Regions from separate parts of the Leisingera coralii genome, predicted to be linked through region 1. Evidence: riboswitches for the same ligand, from Rfam matches in the RefSeq annotation. Region 1 holds a riboswitch; each other region holds the start of a gene.
What was found. A riboswitch is a leader RNA that binds a small molecule or an ion and turns the genes downstream of it on or off. The one in region 1 is predicted to bind cobalamin.
Positions count from the first base shown of each region.

Region 2: another riboswitch for cobalamin. It lies ahead of ACFMBG_RS11185 (ABC transporter substrate-binding protein); the one in region 1 lies ahead of ACFMBG_RS09410 (DUF1636 family protein).
Region 3: another riboswitch for cobalamin. It lies ahead of ACFMBG_RS16660 (aromatic ring-hydroxylating oxygenase subunit alpha); the one in region 1 lies ahead of ACFMBG_RS09410 (DUF1636 family protein).
Region 4: another riboswitch for cobalamin. It lies ahead of ACFMBG_RS02870 (hypothetical protein); the one in region 1 lies ahead of ACFMBG_RS09410 (DUF1636 family protein).

Region 1 covers NZ_JBHUPT010000023.1:39,238-43,440, forward strand. The annotation lists gene cobN (cobaltochelatase subunit CobN) at 1-649, opposite strand, end outside; gene cobW (cobalamin biosynthesis protein CobW) at 835-1,869, opposite strand; gene ACFMBG_RS09410 (DUF1636 family protein) at 1,872-2,282, opposite strand; cobalamin riboswitch at 2,380-2,595, opposite strand; gene cobO (cob(I)yrinic acid a,c-diamide adenosyltransferase) at 2,647-3,282, shown strand; gene glpD (glycerol-3-phosphate dehydrogenase) at 3,374-4,203, opposite strand, start outside.
Region 2 covers NZ_JBHUPT010000029.1:79,881-84,083, reverse strand. The annotation lists gene ACFMBG_RS11195 (succinylglutamate desuccinylase/aspartoacylase family protein) at 1-898, shown strand, start outside; gene ACFMBG_RS11190 (GNAT family N-acetyltransferase) at 941-1,462, opposite strand; cobalamin riboswitch at 1,589-1,782, shown strand; gene ACFMBG_RS11185 (ABC transporter substrate-binding protein) at 1,927-2,937, shown strand; gene ACFMBG_RS11180 (FecCD family ABC transporter permease) at 2,934-3,983, shown strand; gene ACFMBG_RS11175 (ABC transporter ATP-binding protein) at 3,980-4,203, shown strand, end outside.
Region 3 covers NZ_JBHUPT010000054.1:23,979-28,181, reverse strand. The annotation lists gene ACFMBG_RS16665 (alcohol dehydrogenase family protein) at 1-834, opposite strand, end outside; cobalamin riboswitch at 1,154-1,354, shown strand; gene ACFMBG_RS16660 (aromatic ring-hydroxylating oxygenase subunit alpha) at 1,462-2,697, shown strand; gene ACFMBG_RS16655 (FAD-binding oxidoreductase) at 2,702-3,787, shown strand; gene ACFMBG_RS16650 (ABC transporter substrate-binding protein) at 3,861-4,203, opposite strand, start outside.
Region 4 covers NZ_JBHUPT010000006.1:40,301-44,503, forward strand. The annotation lists gene ACFMBG_RS02860 (DNA polymerase III subunit gamma/tau) at 1-897, opposite strand, end outside; gene ACFMBG_RS02865 (protein-tyrosine phosphatase family protein) at 1,093-1,635, shown strand; gene ACFMBG_RS02870 (hypothetical protein) at 1,749-2,153, opposite strand; cobalamin riboswitch at 2,264-2,486, opposite strand; gene ACFMBG_RS02875 (TetR/AcrR family transcriptional regulator) at 2,505-3,101, opposite strand; gene ACFMBG_RS02880 (alpha/beta hydrolase family protein) at 3,172-4,050, shown strand; gene ACFMBG_RS02885 (SRPBCC family protein) at 4,078-4,203, opposite strand, start outside.

The sequences.
Region 1 (4,203 bases):
CATCGACCGGGGCGGTGTCGGCAGCGGTGAGGTAGGAGCGGTAGAAGCTCACCAGCACCAGCGGTTTATCCTGCGGCGGCAGGTCGGCCAGAACGCCCTTGGCCGGGTCATAGAAGCCGTGTTCGGGAGTGGTTTTGAGGCCGATCACGGGTCCTGCGTAGAGACCAGCGGCGAGCGACAGCTGGGCGAGGGCGGCCTGGGCCGCCACCGCACCGCCGGCGTCGCACAGGGATTGCAGGCGGCGCAGGGTGGAGACGGGCAGGGTCGAGAGCTCATCCAGCCGCGCGTCCTCGCGCCCGTCGGCGGGCAGGATGGCAAGCGCGATCCCCTTGCGCCGGGCGAGGTCCTGCAGGGTGGCCAGGCCGTACGACCAGTAGCTTTCGCCGCCGATCAGGCGGACCAGGACGCCCTTGGCGCCCTCCAGCGTCTGTTCCGCGTAGACATCGACCGACAGCGGGTGCTTGAGCGCCACCAGGTTGGCGAGGCGCAGGGAGGGCAGCTTGCCGTCTGCCCGGTGCCAGCCTGCTGCAAAGGCGCCGAGATCGCTGTCGGAGAAGGACAGCACCACAAGGTCCGCGGGCGTCTGCCCGAGGTCCTGCGGGGTATCGGTCTCTTCAAGGCCGTGGCTTTCGCGGAAGACGACGTGCATGGGTCAGGCCTTTGTATTCTGGTAAGCAATGGGCGCTCTGAGGGCTGCGCCCGAGCCTGGGAGGGTGCGAATGCGCCCTCCCATTTTGCCGGAGGCAAACCTTTGGTTTGACGGGAGGGTCGGGCGCAGCCCGGCCTGCGGCCGGGCACTGTCATCTGAATTGATGCGCCAGACCGGCATCAGCTTCAGGCCCCCAGCTCGGCGCGGATGGCCTGTTCGTCGATGTCGTCATGCTCGGCAATGACCACCAGGGCGGTCTTGCGCGGCTGCGCGCCCCAGGGCTGATCGTATTGGGCGCGCAGGCGCTCGCCCACGGCCTGAACCAGCATCCGCATCGGTTTCCCCTCCACCGCGACATAGCCTTTGACGCGCAGGATGTTGCGCTCGCGGGCGAGTTTCACGATGGCATTCTGCAGCGCTTCCGGGTCGGAGACTTCGCCCATTTCGACAACGATGCTTTCAAAATCGTCATGCTCGTGGTCGTGGTGGCCGTCGTGATGGCTGGGGCGGGCCTCCAGATCGTCCTCGGCAGCGGCGCCCAGGCCCAGGATGATGCGCGGGTCGATGACGCCTTCGCTCATCGGCAGGATCGGCAGCTTGCGCGGCGCCTCGGCCTCGATCACCGCGCGGGCCTTCTCGACGCCTGCGTCGCCGGCCAGGTCGGCCTTGGACAGAAGCACGATGTCGGCGCAGGAGATCTGATCCTCGAACACTTCGGACAGCGGGGTCTCGTGGTCGAGGCTCTCATCCGCTTCGCGCTGGGCCTGCACGGCGTCCAGGTCAGGGGCGAACTGGCCCTTGGCGACGGCTTCGGCATCGGCCAGCGCAATCACGCCGTCAACGGTGATGCGGGAGCGGATCGCGGGCCAGTCGAAGGCCTTGAGCAGCGGCTTGGGCAGGGCCAGGCCGGAGGTTTCGATCACGATGTGATCGGGTTTTTCCGGCAGGTTCATCAGCTGCTCGATGGTGGGGATGAAGTCATCCGCAACGGTGCAGCAGATGCAGCCGTTGGCCAGCTCCATGATGTTCTCCGCCGGGCAGTTTTCATCCGCGCAGGACTTCAGGATGTCGCCGTCGACGCCGGCGGTGCCGAACTCGTTCACCACCACGGCCAGGCGCTTGCCCTGCGGGTTCTGCATCAGGTGGCGGATCAGGGTGGTTTTCCCTGCGCCCAGGAAGCCGGTGATTACAGTGACGGGGATCTTGTTGAGGTCGCTCATGTTTACTCCTCGGAGAAGAACTTGGCCGGCGGGATGCGGGCAACGGATTGCTTGCGGAAGGTTTGCGGGCGTTCGCGCCAGGGCACCACGCCGTCGGCGGTGGCGGCGTAAGCCGCGGCGCCTTCCAGGATTTCGGGGACATGCTGGTCCGGGTCGAGGTCGCCGTAGACATAGGTCCAGCGCTCCTCGCCGCCGACCAGCGCAACGGCGCAGCCGCGCTTGCAGGAGGACAGGCATTCGACACCGCGCAGACGCACGCCTTCGGGCATTCCGGCCTCTTCCAATGCGGCGTGCAGGATGGCGCCGGGGCGGGCGGCCTCCGGGTCGGCGCCCTCGCGGCGGCAGGTGAGGCAAACGGTCAGCGTGACCGCTCCCGGGGTGCTGGCAGCTTTGCCTGCCATATCGTCAGCCATCGGCGCGTCTCCTGTCGCGGCAGGGCGTGCGGGATGGCCAGAAAGGGGCCGCCTCGAACCAGCCCCTCACCCGGTTGCAGAACACCCCGTCTGCCCGTTGATCTCGTCGTCGCTGGCAGGTCTCCCGGCTTGCGGATGCCAAGGCGTTTGCCTTGCCGGCCATCCTGCCTTCCCGGGGTTTTCCCAGTGGCATGGCGGCCTCATCCGGTCACGGTCGCGGGGGCGGCTGTGCTTCGGGTCTCCAACGAAAATTGGCGGCCTTCACATTCCCTCTTCGCCTGCTTTCGCAGGAACCAGCGAAACCCCCTTGCGCTATCGCGCCCTTCTTTGTCAAGACATGGGGTCAAACAGCTGGAGAGCCCCCATGAGCGAAAAGTCTGAAACCGGCATCTCAGAGGAAGAAGCCGCCCGTCATGCCTCCAAGATGGCCAAGAAGAAGGCCGCGCGCGACAGGATGATGAAGACCAAGGAGGGCGAGAAGGGCCTGATCATCGTCCACACCGGGCCGGGCAAGGGCAAATCCTCGTCGGGCTTCGGCATGATCATGCGCTGCATCGCCCACAAGATGCCCTGCGCCGTGGTGCAGTTCATCAAGGGCGCCTGGCAGACCGGCGAGCGGACGCTGATTGAGGAGAACTTCAGCGATCTCTGCCAGTTCTATGCGATGGGCGAGGGCTTTACCTGGGAGACACAGGACAAGGCCCGCGACATTGCCGCGGCGCAGAAGGGCTGGGAGAAGGCCAAGGAGATGATCCTGGACGAGCGCAACACCATGGTGCTGCTCGACGAGATCAACATCGCGCTGCGCTATGAGTACCTGGACCTGGAGGAGGTGCTGGAGTTCCTGGTGGAGCACAAGCCGCCGATGACGCATGTGGTGCTGACAGGGCGCAATGCCAAGGAAGAGCTGATCGAGATCGCCGATCTGGTGACCGAGATGGGCCAGATCAAGCACCCGTTCCGCGCCGGGGTGAAAGCGCAGAAGGGCGTCGAGTTTTAAGCTGAGGGCGTAGCCTGCCTGGGTAGGCGCGAATGCGCCTGCCGGGGGGGCAGGCAGGCGCAGCCCGGCGGTGCCGCCGGGCAAAACACTTTTATGCGGCGAGCTGTGCAGCCTTGCCTTGGATGTAGGTATCCACCGCTGCGCGCTGGGTCTCATCCAGCCGCAGGCCCAGCTTGGTGCGCCGCCACAGGTAATCGTCGCCTGCGCGCACCCATTCGCGGGCAATCGCCCAGTCGAGCTCTTGCGCGGTGATGGTGGCGCCAAAGTCCTGGCCCAGATCGCCTGCGGTTTTGGCGTCTCCCAGCACCTCCCAGGCCTCGGTGCCGTAGGCGCGGATCATCCGGCCCGCCCAATAGGGAGTCAGGAACCGATAGTCCGCGGCCAGCTTGGACGTCAGCTTTGCCACATCCTCCACCGGGAAATCGCCGCCGGGCAGGGCCACGCCTGCGGTCCAGCCGGCGGGCAGCTGCGGGAACACCTCTCCGATCTTTGCCAGCGCCGCCTCGGCCAGCTTGCGGTAGGTGGTGATCTTGCCGCCAAAGACATTGAGCAGCGGCGCCTGGGCCTGATCCAGCGTCAGCACGTATTCGCGGGTGGCCGCGGTGGCGGAGCTGGCGCCGTCGTCATAGAGCGGACGCACGCCGGAGTAGGTCCAGACGATATCCTCGCGCGTCACCGGCTTTTCGAAGTATTCCGATGCAAAGGCCACCAGATAGTCCTGCTCGGCTTCGGTGCAGACCGGTGCGGTGTCCGGGTCCGGGTGGTCGGCGTCGGTGGTGCCGATCAGGGTGAAGTCCTGCTCATAAGGAATGGCAAAGATGATCCGCCCGTCGGTGCCCTGGAAGAAATAGCAGCGGCCGTGGTCGAACAGTTTCGGCACCACGATATGGCTGCCGCGCACCAGGCGGACGTTCTCGCGGC
Region 2 (4,203 bases), on a different contig from region 1:
GACGGTCTTTGTCAGCGGCGGCGTGCACGGTGACGAGGTGATCGGCGTGGAGATCATCCGGCGGCTGCTGCGGGCGCCGAACCTGACAACGCTCAAGGGCACGCTGATCGCGGTGCCGATCGTCAATGCCTTCGGCTTCATCAACCACTCCCGGTACCTGCCCGACAGGCGCGACCTCAACCGGGTGTTTCCCGGCAGCGAGCATGGCTCGCTGGCCTCGCGCCTGGCGCATCTGTTCATGACCGAGGTGGTGGCCCGCTCGGATCTCGGCATCGACCTGCATTCGGCGGCGATCCACCGGACCAATTACCCGCAGATCCGCATCTCGCCCGATAACCCGCGCACGCAGGAGCTTGCCGGGGTCTTTGGTGCGCCCATCGTGATGCAGTCGCCGCTGCGCGACGGCTCCCTGCGCGGCGCGGCCAAGGAGATGGGCAAGGATATCCTGCTCTATGAGGCCGGCGAGGGCCTGCGCTTTGATGAGCTGTCGATCCGGGCCGGGCTGGCCGGAATCCTGCGGGTGCTGCGGCACATGGGCATGGTGCCGGCCAAGGGCATTTCCAAACCCAAGTCGCAGCCGCAGTTCTGCGCCTCCAGCAAATGGCTGCGAGCGCCGATGGGCGGGCTACTGAGGGTATACAAGGACGATGGCGAACTGGTCCGGCAGGGGGATCTGATGGGGTCGGTGTCCGACCCTTTCGGCGAGCAGGACGAGGACATCCTGGCGCCCTTCGACGGGCTGATTGTCGGCCGCGCGGTGATGCCCATCGTGAACGAAGGCGATGCCGTGTTCCACCTGGGCCGGGTCCGCTCGGTCGAGAAAGCTGAGGATTCGGTCGAGGACCTCAGCGCCCAGCTGGAGGACGACCCGATGTTCGACGAGGATGAGATCCTGTGAGGCTCTTGCGGGCGCCGAAGCCGGCGCCTGCTGCCCGCAGGATCAAACCTTCAGCCGGCTGAGATCCGGCCAGACGACGGTCACGCTGGGGACCGGGCTGCCAAACACATCGAGCTCCAGCGCTCCGGCTTCCGTGCCCTGCAGCCCGGCGTAGAACGCCCGCGCCTTTTGATTGGATTGGAAGACCGTCAGCGACAGGCTCTGCCGGCCTTGCGCCAGCAGCTGCCGTACCGCCGCCCGGAACAGGGCGCTGCCAGTGCCGAGGCCGTGTGCGGCGGGGGAGACATGCAGATTGTCCAGGTACGGTTCCGGCCGGCACCAGACTGCGCAGAAGCCCAGCAGCTTGGCAGGTGTTCCAGCGTGTTCAGCCAGCAGAAGGATGTCCCCCGGCTGCGGCTGGTAGGCCGCCCATTTCCGCAGCAGCTGCTCCCGGATCCCGCCCTCCAGCCGGGCTTTCGGGAACTCTCCGGCATAGGCCGCCTGCCAGCTTTCCGCGTGCAGGGCGGCGATGCGCGGCAGGTCGGCCGCGGTTGCGGGCCGGATTTGAAAAGCGAGTTGTGCCATGCGGCGCAGCAAACACCAAAAGATTGAGCCGCTCAATGGGCGGTTGCCGCGGCGTCCGGCGGGCGCGCCCTTTTCAGGGGATTTCCGCGGCGGCAGCAAGTTTTTCTTGCCGCAACGAAAGCGATGCGCTACGCGCGCTTCACCGGTCCCGCAAGGGCTAAGAGGGAATCCGCGGTGCCTGCCGGGCACCAACCGGAACTGCCCCCGCAACTGTAGGCGGCGAGTGCTGAGCCATCGCGTCACTGGATCCCAGCGGTCCGGGAAGGCGGCCCAGACGATGACCCGCCAGTCAGGAGACCTGCCGGTATGAAACCGAAGCACACCGGGCGGGGTTGTCCGGGGAGGTTGCCGGCAGGATGCGCCACCGCTATCAGGTGCCGCATGTGGGGGCTCAGATCCTCCGCCTTGCCGGTCAATGCCCTTTCACCCGTTCTCCGGTCATTGACACATGGAGATCGACTATCATGTTTCTGCGTTCCGGCCTGATCGGCCTTTCCTTCACCGTCGCGGCCCAGGCCGCGGCAGCCAGCGAGAGTTTCCCGCTGACCATCGAAAACTGCGGCCAGTCCGTTACCTTCGAGGCGCCGGCGGCGTCCTCCGTGACCGTTGGGCAGGCCGCCACCGAAGTGCTCTATGCGCTGGGGCTGGGCGGCAAGGTGCTGGGCACCTCGGTCTGGTTCAACGATGTTCTGCCGGAATATGCTGAACTCAATGCCAAGGTCGATCGGCTCGCCGACAACGATCCGAGCTTTGAGAGCGTGGTGGCCAAGCGCCCCGGTCTGGTTGCGGCCCAGTATGAATGGCACGTCGGGCCCGAAGGCGTGGTCGCCAAGCGGGAGCAGTTCCATGACCTTGGCATCCCGACCTATGTGATGCCTGCCGATTGCGTCGGCAAGGACAACACCACCGGTGGCGACGGCACCCGCACCCAGATGTTCACCACCGAAAGCCTGTACCAGGGTATCGAGGAGCTGGCGGCGATCTTCGGCGAGGCCGAGAAGGGCGCTGAGCTGGTCGCGGACTACAAGGCGCGCGAGGCCGCGGCTGTTGCCAAGGCGCAAGAGGTTGCGCTGGATGACGCCTCGGCCGTGTTCTGGTTCTCCTCGCCTGAGCTGGAGAGCGACCCGTTTGTGGCCGGCCAGAAGGGCGCGCCGGGCTACATGATGCAGCAGCTGGGCCTGCGCAATGTCATCGAGACCGACGAGGAATGGCCGACCGTCGGCTGGGAAACCATCGCCAAGGCCAATCCGACGGTCATCGTGATCGCCCGCATGGACCGCCGCCGCTTTGCCGCCGATGACTACGAGAAGAAGCTGGAATTCCTGCGCACCGATCCGGTCGCCAGCCAAATGGATGCGGTGAAGAACGGCCGCATCGTGGTGATGGATGCCCAGGCGATGGACGCGACCATCCGCGCGATCCCGGCGCTGGAAGATCTGGCCGCTGAACTCAGCGCGATCGGCAACGGCGAATGAGCGCAGCCGCCGCACTAGCATGGCATGGCTTCCGGGGCGCTTGCCTGGCTTTGCCGGTGCTGGCAGCGGCGGTACTGGCAGGCGCAATGATCGGGGAAACCTCGCTTGCGCCTGACCTTGTCCTGTCCGTTCTGGTCAACAAGCTGGCCGGGGCGGGGCTGCCGGTGGACCCGGTGGATCAGGGCATCATCTGGAGCTACCGGCTGCCGCGGGCGCTGGTGGCCGGGGCCTGCGGCGCGGCGCTGGCGGTGACCGGCGTGGTGCTGCAGGCGCTGCTGCGCAATGCGCTGGCGGACCCCTATATCCTTGGCATTTCCGCCGGCGCCTCGACCGGGGCGGTGGCGGTTACCATTGCCGGGCTGGGCGGCGGTGCCTTGTCGCTGTCCTTCGGCGCCTTCAACGGCGCGTTATTGGCCTTTGGCTTTGTCGCCATTCTGGCGCGGGCCGCCGGGGCAGGCAGCAGCCGGGCGGCGGCGGCGCAGATCGTTCTGGCGGGCATCGCCGGCTCGCAGCTGTTCAATGCGCTGACTGCCTTCATCATCGCCAAATCCGCCAATGCGGATCAGGCCCGCGGCATCATGTTCTGGCTGATGGGCAATCTCAGCGGCGTGCGCTGGCCGGACGTGTGGCTGGCGGTGCCGCTGGCACTGGCGGGCTGGATGACCTGCCGGTTCCACGCGCGGGCGCTCGACGCCTTCACCTTTGGCACCGATTCCGCCGCGGCGCTGGGCATCCCGGTGCGGCGGGTGCAGGTGGTGCTGATCTTTGCAACTGCGCTGATGACCGCGGTGATGGTGTCGATCGTCGGCTCCATCGGTTTCGTCGGCCTGGTGATCCCCCATGCGGCGCGGTTCCTGGTCGGCCCAGGGCATCGCAGGCTGATGCCGGCCGCGGCGCTGACCGGGGCGGTGTTCCTGATCGGCGCCGACATCGTGTCGCGGATCATCATCCCCGGCCAGGTGCTGCCCATCGGCGTGGTCACCGCGCTGATCGGGGCACCGGCCTTTGCCATCATCCTGGTTCGCGGGCAAAGGACGGCGCGATGAGGATCGAAGCCCGCAGCCTGTCCTTCTCGGTGCGCGGCAAGGCGCTGCTGTCCGATGTGTCGCTGGCGGTGCAGCCGGGTGAGACGCTGGCGCTGGTCGGGCCGAACGGCTCCGGCAAATCGACGCTGATGCGGCTTCTGGCGGGGCTGACCAAGCCCTCGCAGGGCGAAGTGCTGCTGGCGGAGCAGCCGCTGGCGCGGCTGTCGCGCCGGGAAGTTGC
Region 3 (4,203 bases), on a different contig from region 1:
CAGCAGCTTGAGCATCTGCGGGAAGCCTTCTCCCGCCACGTTGTCGACAACGGCGTCCACGGTTTCCCCGCCCAGTTCCGCAAGCAGGTCGCTGCCCCGGTCCAGGATTACGTCCGCGCCTAGCTGCCGCAGCTGATCCATCTTGCCCTGGCTTGTGACCGCCGCCACCCGGGCGCCGCGGCGTTTGGCCAGCTGCACGGTGGCCGAGCCAACACCGCCGGAGGCGCCGGTCACAAGCACCAGCTCGCCAGCTTGGACGTTTGCGCGGTGCAGCATGTTTTCAGATGTGCCGTAGGCGCAGGGGATCGTCGCCAGCTCCTCGTCCGACCAGGCGCAGTCAACGGGGAACACCTCGGTGGCGGGGACTTTGACATATTGGGCAAAGGCGCCGTCAAAGTCCGAGGCCATCCAGACGTTGTCCATCACGCCGTAGCCATTGGGGCGTATGCAGGGGCGCACCAGAACCCGCTTGCCGGTTAGGGCCTGACTGGTGCCTGGGCCGGCCGCAACAACCTCGCCGCAGCAGTCGGTGCCCTGGATCAGGGGGAAGGGGGTTGCCTGGTTCCAGCCGCCGTCGGCCTTGTGCTCAGCCTGGGTTTCCTGGTGGCCGGCTGCCGCGGCGGTGTCCGTTGTCACGCTGGAGGAATACCACCCGAGCCGGGTGTTGATTTCGGTGTTGTTCACACCGGCGGCAAGAACCCGCAGCAGAAGCTCCCCCTCTGCGGGCTCCGGGATCGGCACGGGTTTGTACTCGAGCTTGTCATAGCCGCCGTTTCCGGTGGTCACGACGGCCATCATGGTCTTAGCGCTGCTGTCTGTCTTTGGTCCGGGCATGGGCGGCCCTTTCTGGTCACGCGGGGTTGGTGAAAGGTCTTGGAATACCGGGCAATTATTGCCCGCGGGGCAGGGGCCGCGGCAAGAGGTGAATTCCGCGGCACGGCCCGGCGCGGCCGCTGTTCCCCGCCTGCCGAATCGGTGCGTCTGGCCGATTCGGAGGCAAAGGCGCCGCAGATCAGTGCTTTGCCGCAAACAGACTGGCGAGTGCCGGTTTGAGATTTTGCGCCGGAAGCGGGCTTGGAGCGGGGATAATATGCATGTCTTTTTCCGGTTTTGGCGGGTCGGATTTGTCTCCGCCGATAGCCTGGGAATAGGGCAATTTCCGCCTCAGCAAGGTGCCGCCCTTCGGGGCGGAGAATTGGGAAGCTGGTGAAACTCCGGCACTGCCCCCGCAACGGTGACCCCGGGCAAGGCATGGCAAAAAACCACTGAAGCCAATGGCTTCGGGAAGGTGCCAGGCCCCGCCGCCGAATGGCCCCGGGACAGTCCGGAAACCAGCCTTGCCCTAAAAACGTCAACCGCGGGCGGCGGCGGGGCGGTTGCAGGCGCGTGGCCTGCAATCTCTCCATCCATGCCCGCAGCCAAGCCAACCTGCCGCGGGGATGCGGCAAAGGAGAGAAGCAGATGCTTCAGGACAGCGACATTCTGGCCAAACTGGTGGCCCGTCAGAAAAACTATTCCCTGGAACAGGCGTTCTATACCGATCCGGGCGTTCTGGATCTGGACATGCGGCAGATCTTCTACCGCGAGTGGCTGTTTGCCATTCCTGCCTGCGAGATCCCGAAAGCCGGCAATTTCGTGACCCATCAGGTCGGCGCCTACAACGTCATCATCGTGCGCGGCACCGATGGCCAGGTGCGCGCCTTCCACAATGCCTGCCGCCACCGCGGTTCGGTTGTGTGCAAGGCGAAGAAGGGCAATTCGCCCAAGCTGGTCTGCCCCTACCACCAGTGGACCTACGAGCTGGACGGCTCGCTCTTGTGGGCGCGCGACATGGGGCCGGATTTCGATGCCTCCAAGCACGGGCTGAAGCCGGTGCACTGCCGTGACCTGGCCGGGCTGATCTATATCTGCCTGGCGGAAGAGGCGCCGGATTTCGACGCCTTTGCCGAGGTCGCGCGTCCCTATCTGGAGCCGCATGACCTGGCCAACGCCAAGGTCGCCTATGAAAGCTCGATCATCGAGAACGGCAACTGGAAGCTGGTCTGGGAGAACAACCGCGAGTGCTATCACTGCGGCGGCAACCACCCGTCGCTGTGCCGGACCTTCCCGGAGGATCCGTCCGTCACCGGCATCGAAGGCGGCGAGACCCCGGCGCACCTGCAGAAGCACTTTGACCGCATCGAAGGCGCGGGCATCCCGGCGCAGTTCAAGATCGACGCGCGCGGCCAGTACCGCGTGGCGCGGATGCCGCTCAATGAGGGCGCCGAGAGCTATACCATGGACGGCAAGGCGGCGGTGGCCAAGAAGCTGGGCCGGGTGCCGTTTGCCGATGCGGGCACGCTCCTGAAGTTCCACTACCCGACCACCTGGAACCACTTCCTGCCGGATCATTCGATTGTGTTCCGCGTCACCCCGATCAGCCCGACCGAGACCGAAGTCACCACCAAGTGGCTTGTGCACAAGGATGCGGTCGAGGGCCAGGACTATGACCTGAAGCGGCTGACCGAGGTCTGGGTCGCGACCAATGACGAGGACCGCATCGTGGTGGAGGACAACCAGCAGGGCATCAACTCGCCCGCTTATGAGCCCGGCCCGTACTCGGAAATCCAGGAAAGCGGCGTGATCCAGTTCTCCAACTGGTATGCCGGGCACCTGACCCGCGCGCTGACCGGCCGCCACCTGATCGCAGCGGAGTAAGCGCATGGGACTGCAGGCCAACTTCGAGACGCTGGACGAAACCCTGGCGTGGAAGGACGACGAGATGCTGGAATGCGTCTCGGTCGTGCCGGAGGCGCCGAACACCGCCACCTTCAGCTTCCGCGCGCCGTCCGGCGCGTGGTTCAAATACCAGCCGGGCCAGTTCCTGACGCTGGAGCTGCCGGTGCCGGGCGGGACTGTCTGGCGGACCTATACCATCAGCTCCTCGCCGTCGCGGCCGCTGTCGATCTCGGTGACGGTGAAGGCGCAGGCGGACAGCATCGGCACCCGCTGGATGCTGGACCACCTGAAACCGGGGATGTTCCTCAAGGCGTCCGGCCCGGCAGGCGTGTTCACCCTGCCCAAGCGTCCGAACGGCAAGTTCCTGTTCATCTCTGCAGGCTCCGGCATCACGCCGAGCCTGTCGATGACCCAGTATCTGTTCGACCGCGGCCAGTCGCCCGACGTCTGCTTCATCAACTGCGCCAAGCGCCCCAGCGAGATCATCGCGCGGCGCCAGCTGGAAGGCATGGCGGCGCGGGTGCCCGGTATCAAGCTGCATTTCGTGGTGGAAGAGGACGATCCCTATCAGGTCTGGACCGGCTACCGCGGCCAGCTCAATCAGATCATGCTGGGGATCATCGCCGGCGACTACCTGGAGCGGGAAGTCTACTGCTGCGGGCCGGATCCGTTCATGCAGGCGGTGCGCGACATGCTGAACGGCCTGGGCTTCGACATGGAGAACTACAACCAGGAGAGCTTTGGCGCGCCGGTGGAGACCGAGGCCGATGCGCCGGAGCTGGACGATGTGGTTCCCGAGGAGACCGCGGCGGCCGAGATCACCTTTGCCGCGTCGGGCGTGACCGCAAACTGCACCGAGACCGACACGGTGCTGGCGGTGGCCAAGGCGTCGGGCCTCAACATCCCGTCGGGCTGCACCTTCGGCATCTGCGGCACCTGCAAGGTCAAGAAAACCGCGGGCGAGGTGCATATGGTCCACAACGGCGGCATCTCGGAAGAGGATGTGGAGGCGGGGTATATCCTGGCCTGCTGCTCCAACCCGATCGGCCGGGTCGAGGTCGCGATCTGACCATAAAAGATCTGGCCATAAAAAGGGGCGCGCGCCGGTGTGGCGCGCGCCCTTTTCTTCTTTCAGCCCCTGATCAGGCTTCCAGTGCCAGCTTGTGCACGTGGATTTCATTGATCGGGTGGCTGTCGGCGCCGATCACACCCGGGCGGGCGTGGCGGTAGAGCGACCGCCAGTAGGGCTGGATGATGGTGCCGTCGTCACGCAGGAACTTCTCGATGTTCTCCATGTGGCCGCGGCGGGTGTCGGCGTCGGCAATGGCCGAAGCGGCTTCCAGCATGGAATCGAACTCGGCGCTGGCCAGCCCGGTTTCATTCCAGGCAACGCCGGTCTTGTAGGCCAGTGTCAGCACCTGCACCCCCAGCGGGCGGTGGCCCCAGTCGGTGGAGCTGAACGGGTACTTGTCCCAGTCGTTCCAG
Region 4 (4,203 bases), on a different contig from region 1:
TGCCAGCGGGTCGGCGCCCTCGGCATATTGTGCGCTGAGTTCGGTAAGGGCTGCCGCCGCATCGCCGCGCAGGATCATGTCCATCAGGTCCAGAACCCGGCCGCGGTCGGCGAGGCCCAGCATGGCGCGAACCTGATCGGCGGTGGTCTCTCCGGCGCCGTGGGAGATTGCCTGGTCCAAGAGCGAAGTCGCATCCCGGGCAGAGCCCTCAGCCGCGCGGGTAATGAGGGCCAGCGCGTCGTCTGCAATCTCTGCGCCTTCGGCGGTGGCGATCTTGCGCAAGAGGGCGATCATCACCTCCGGCTCGATCCGGCGCAGGTCGAAGCGCTGGCAGCGGGACAGAACCGTCACCGGCACCTTGCGGATCTCGGTGGTGGCGAAGATGAACTTCACATGCGCGGGCGGTTCCTCCAGCGTCTTCAGCAGCGCGTTGAAGGCGGAGGTCGACAGCATGTGGACCTCGTCGATGATGTAGATCTTGTAGCGCGCCGAGGCGGCGCGGTACTGGACCGAGTCGATGATCTCGCGGATGTCGTTGACGCCCGTGCGCGAGGCGGCGTCCATCTCCATCACGTCGACATGGCGGCCTTCCATGATCGCCACGCAATGCTCGCATTTGCCGCAGGGATCGGTGGTGGGGCCGCCCTGGCCGTCCTCGCCGATGCAGTTCATGCCCTTGGCGATGATCCGGGCGGTGGTGGTTTTGCCGGTGCCGCGGATGCCGGTCATGATGAAGGCCTGGGCGATGCGGTCGGCGGCAAAGGCGTTTTTCAGCGTCCGCACCATCGCGTCCTGGCCCACCAGATCGGCAAAGGTTTCGGGCCGGTATTTGCGGGCCAGAACCTGGTATTGGGATTGGCCGGTGCCGCCGGTGGTGCCGCTGGGGATGTCGTTCATGGTGTCTCGTGCCGGATTCGGTGTGCGGGGCGCCCGCGTTGCGCGCAGGGTATTGAAGCGCAGCCCGTTCGTCCACCGCAGAAGGCAGCATTCGCGGGGCTGCAAAAGCGCTTTGGCATTGTGCGGTTAGCGGCTAGGCTGCGGGCAAGGGGACGTGCGGGGGAAACGCAGGAACGCAACGGCTAGGGAGGCGGTATGCGATCTGATGAAACCTCTGAACCAGCGGCGCAGGACAAGGCGGCGCAGGCTGGGCTGACCATCCACGCGCTGTCTGCGGGCGGCGGCATTCTGGCGCTGTGCCGGCTGCCCGGCGGCGAAGGCGATTACCGCAGCGACCTGATCCAGATCTATCAGTGGAAACCGGGGCTGGTGATCTCGATGACCACGGAGGCGGAGCATGCCGCGGCCGGGGTGCCGCGGCTGGGGATCGACATTCAAAGCATGGCGAGCCGCTGGCTGCATCTGCCGGTGCCGGATTTCAGCACGCCGCAGCCCGGGGTGGCGGCGAAATGGGCCGCGGCCAGCCGGTCGGCGCGGCAGGCGCTGGCAGGCGGCGGCCGGGTGCTGGTGCATTGCCGGGGCGGCTGCGGGCGCTCCGGCATGGCGGTGCTGCGGCTGATGATCGAATGCGGCGAGGAACCGGCGCAGGCGCTGGCGCGGCTGCGCGCGGTGCGGCCCTGCGCAGTGGAGACCGAAGCGCAGATGCATTGGGCCTGCGCGGGGCTGGCGGCAGGTTAGGCCTTATTCTTATTCAATCTTACGCCCGGCCGGAAGGCCGGGCAGCGCCCGTCCCGCCCCCACCGGGGCGGGCGCTGCCCTCTGTGTCCGAAAGGAGAGCCTGAAAACTCAGTTCACAGCGCCATCATCTGTTCTGCCTGCCGCGCCTTTTCCGTTTTCGGCAGCGCCTCCATCAGCGCGCAGGGGCGGGCGTCCAGGCGGGAGGCGGCAAAGCCGGTGCCGTCGCGGCTGAGGATCGCGTCGGCAAAGCGGTCCAGGCCCTCGCGCGGGGCGTCCCCGGCGACACCGCAGAACAGCCGGATCCGGTCGTGGCTGGCCACGAACTGCGCCGGGCAGTTGCGCGGGCAGCCGTCCAGCGCGGTGGTGCCGGTGATTTCGAAATCGTCCTGAGTGAGCGGTTTGGCCTTGGTCATTGCCTCGGCCAGCTTGGCGATCATCCGCTCCGCCGCCGGGCAGGGTTTGCCCAGGTATTTGCAATCCGTTGCCGCATAGAAATGCGTCTGGTCTGTCCACATCATGTCTGCGCCCTCCGCGCGTGGTGCGGGGGTTTGGGGGACAAGAGACCGGATGAAAGACGGAGTGCCTCCGCCGCAGCCATCAGACCCTGTCCGGACACCCCGCCCGGGTTCGAGTTACACGTTCGATGGCAGGTCTCCTGACTTGCGGGTCGATGCTTTCCCGATCCTTCCCGGCCTCTTAGGGGGCCAGTGGCTCTATCGGGGTCGCTCGCCGCTTACAGTTGCGGGGGCAGTCGCGGACTTGGCCTTGCCTGGGGCGGGGCCGCACCGTGTTCCCTTTTCATCCCGGACACAAGATTCTGTGGCGCGGGAACCATCACCACAAGCGGTAGCGGTTGGTTCCCTGAGTCGTCAATCGGTTTTCTGCAGCTGCATCTGGGTGTGCAGGGCGCGGATCACGTCGGAGTCGCGCCGCACCCGCGCCAGCTGCCAGCCGCCCTGCAGCAGGATATAGAAGTTCTCCGCGGCCGCGCGGGCCTCGTCCTTTGGCAGGCCCAGGCGCCGGGCGTGGCGGGCGGTGGCCGCGATCCAGCTTTCGAACAGATCCGCGGCGTGCTGGCGGAAGGCGTCGTTTTCCGGCCCGGCAAACAGGGTTGCAGAGACCGGGCAGCCGCTCCACTTGCCTTGCTTGTCGAAGAGTTTCGCGAGCTTGTAGCAGACCGTCTTGGCGCCGGCCTGGAAGCTGGGGGCCGGGTCGAAGGCGGCGTCGATCAGCGCCAGCATCTGGTCCGAGGCCCAGGTGGCCGCCGCCAGCGCGAGGTCGGATTTGCCGTTGGGAAAATGGTGGTAGAGCGATCCTTTCGGCGCTTCGGCGGCGGCCAGCAGCTCTGCCAGGCCGGTGCCGGCGTAGCCCTTGTCCCGGAACAGGCCGGCGGCAGCGCGGATCAGCCGCTCCCGGGTCGGGGCCGGGCTGCCGGGAGGCGGGCTGGCTGTCGTCACGTCATTCATGGCGGCAGCTTGACAGCATTAGACCAAATGGTCCAGTCATGAATTGGACCGATTGGTCTAGGAGGCAGTCATGCTGGACAGACACGCAGAACATACCGCCGGTTTCCGGGAACAGGAGCTGTGCTTTGTTTCCGGGACGGGGGAGCTGGCAGGGCGGCTGTACCACCCGGACGGGCCTGCCCGGGCGGCGGTGGTGCTGAACGGCGCAACCGGGGTGCCGCAGCGTTTTTACCGGCATTTCGCGCGCTGGCTGGCGGCGGAGCAGCAGATCGCCTGCCTGACCTATGACTACACGGATTTCGGAGACTCGGCGCGGGAGCATCCGCGCCGGTCCAAGGTGACGATGGCCGATTGGGCGCTGGCGGATCAGCCCGCTGCCCGGGCCGAAATGCGGCGGCACTATGCGGGCGTGCCGTTGTGGGTGATCGGCCATTCGCTGGGTGCGATGCTGATGCCCCTGCAGGACGATCTTGAGGACGTCGCCCGCATGATCGTGGTTGCGGGCGGCTTGGTGCATCACCACGATCATCCCTGGCCCTACCGCGCGCTGGCGCTGGCTTTCTGGTTCGGCCATGTGCCGCTGGCGGCCCGTGTTCTGGGCTATCTGCCCGGGCGTGCGGTGGGGTTCGGGGCCGATTTGCCGGCAGGGGTCTACTGGCAATGGCGGCGCTGGTGCACCACCCGGGGCAGCTATCTGCCGGAGACAGGGCAGGGCCTGCCGCAGCCGCGCTGGGCAGAGACCGGCATCCCGGTGGATCTGTTTGCGCTGGCGGATGATGACGTTGTGCCGCCGCCGGCCGTCTGGCGGCTGGGCGAGGTCTTTGGCGGCGCAGAGCAGCGCCGGACAGTTCTGGCGCCGCGGGAGCTGGGGCTCAAGTCTGTCGGCCACCTGGGGGCGTTTGCCCGCAGCAATGCCGCCCTGTGGCCGCATCTGCTGCCGCAGGCCTAGGCCTTCAGTCCGGGCGGCGGCAGCGGCTCAGGCGGGGCGTTTCAGCCGGTCTTCGGTGTTCTTGGCGAATTCGGCCAGGCGGAGCTTGAAGCGGCGGGTCAGGTTGCTGCGTGCCAGTTTCAGGGATTGCACCAGCAGACGACCGGTCAGGCT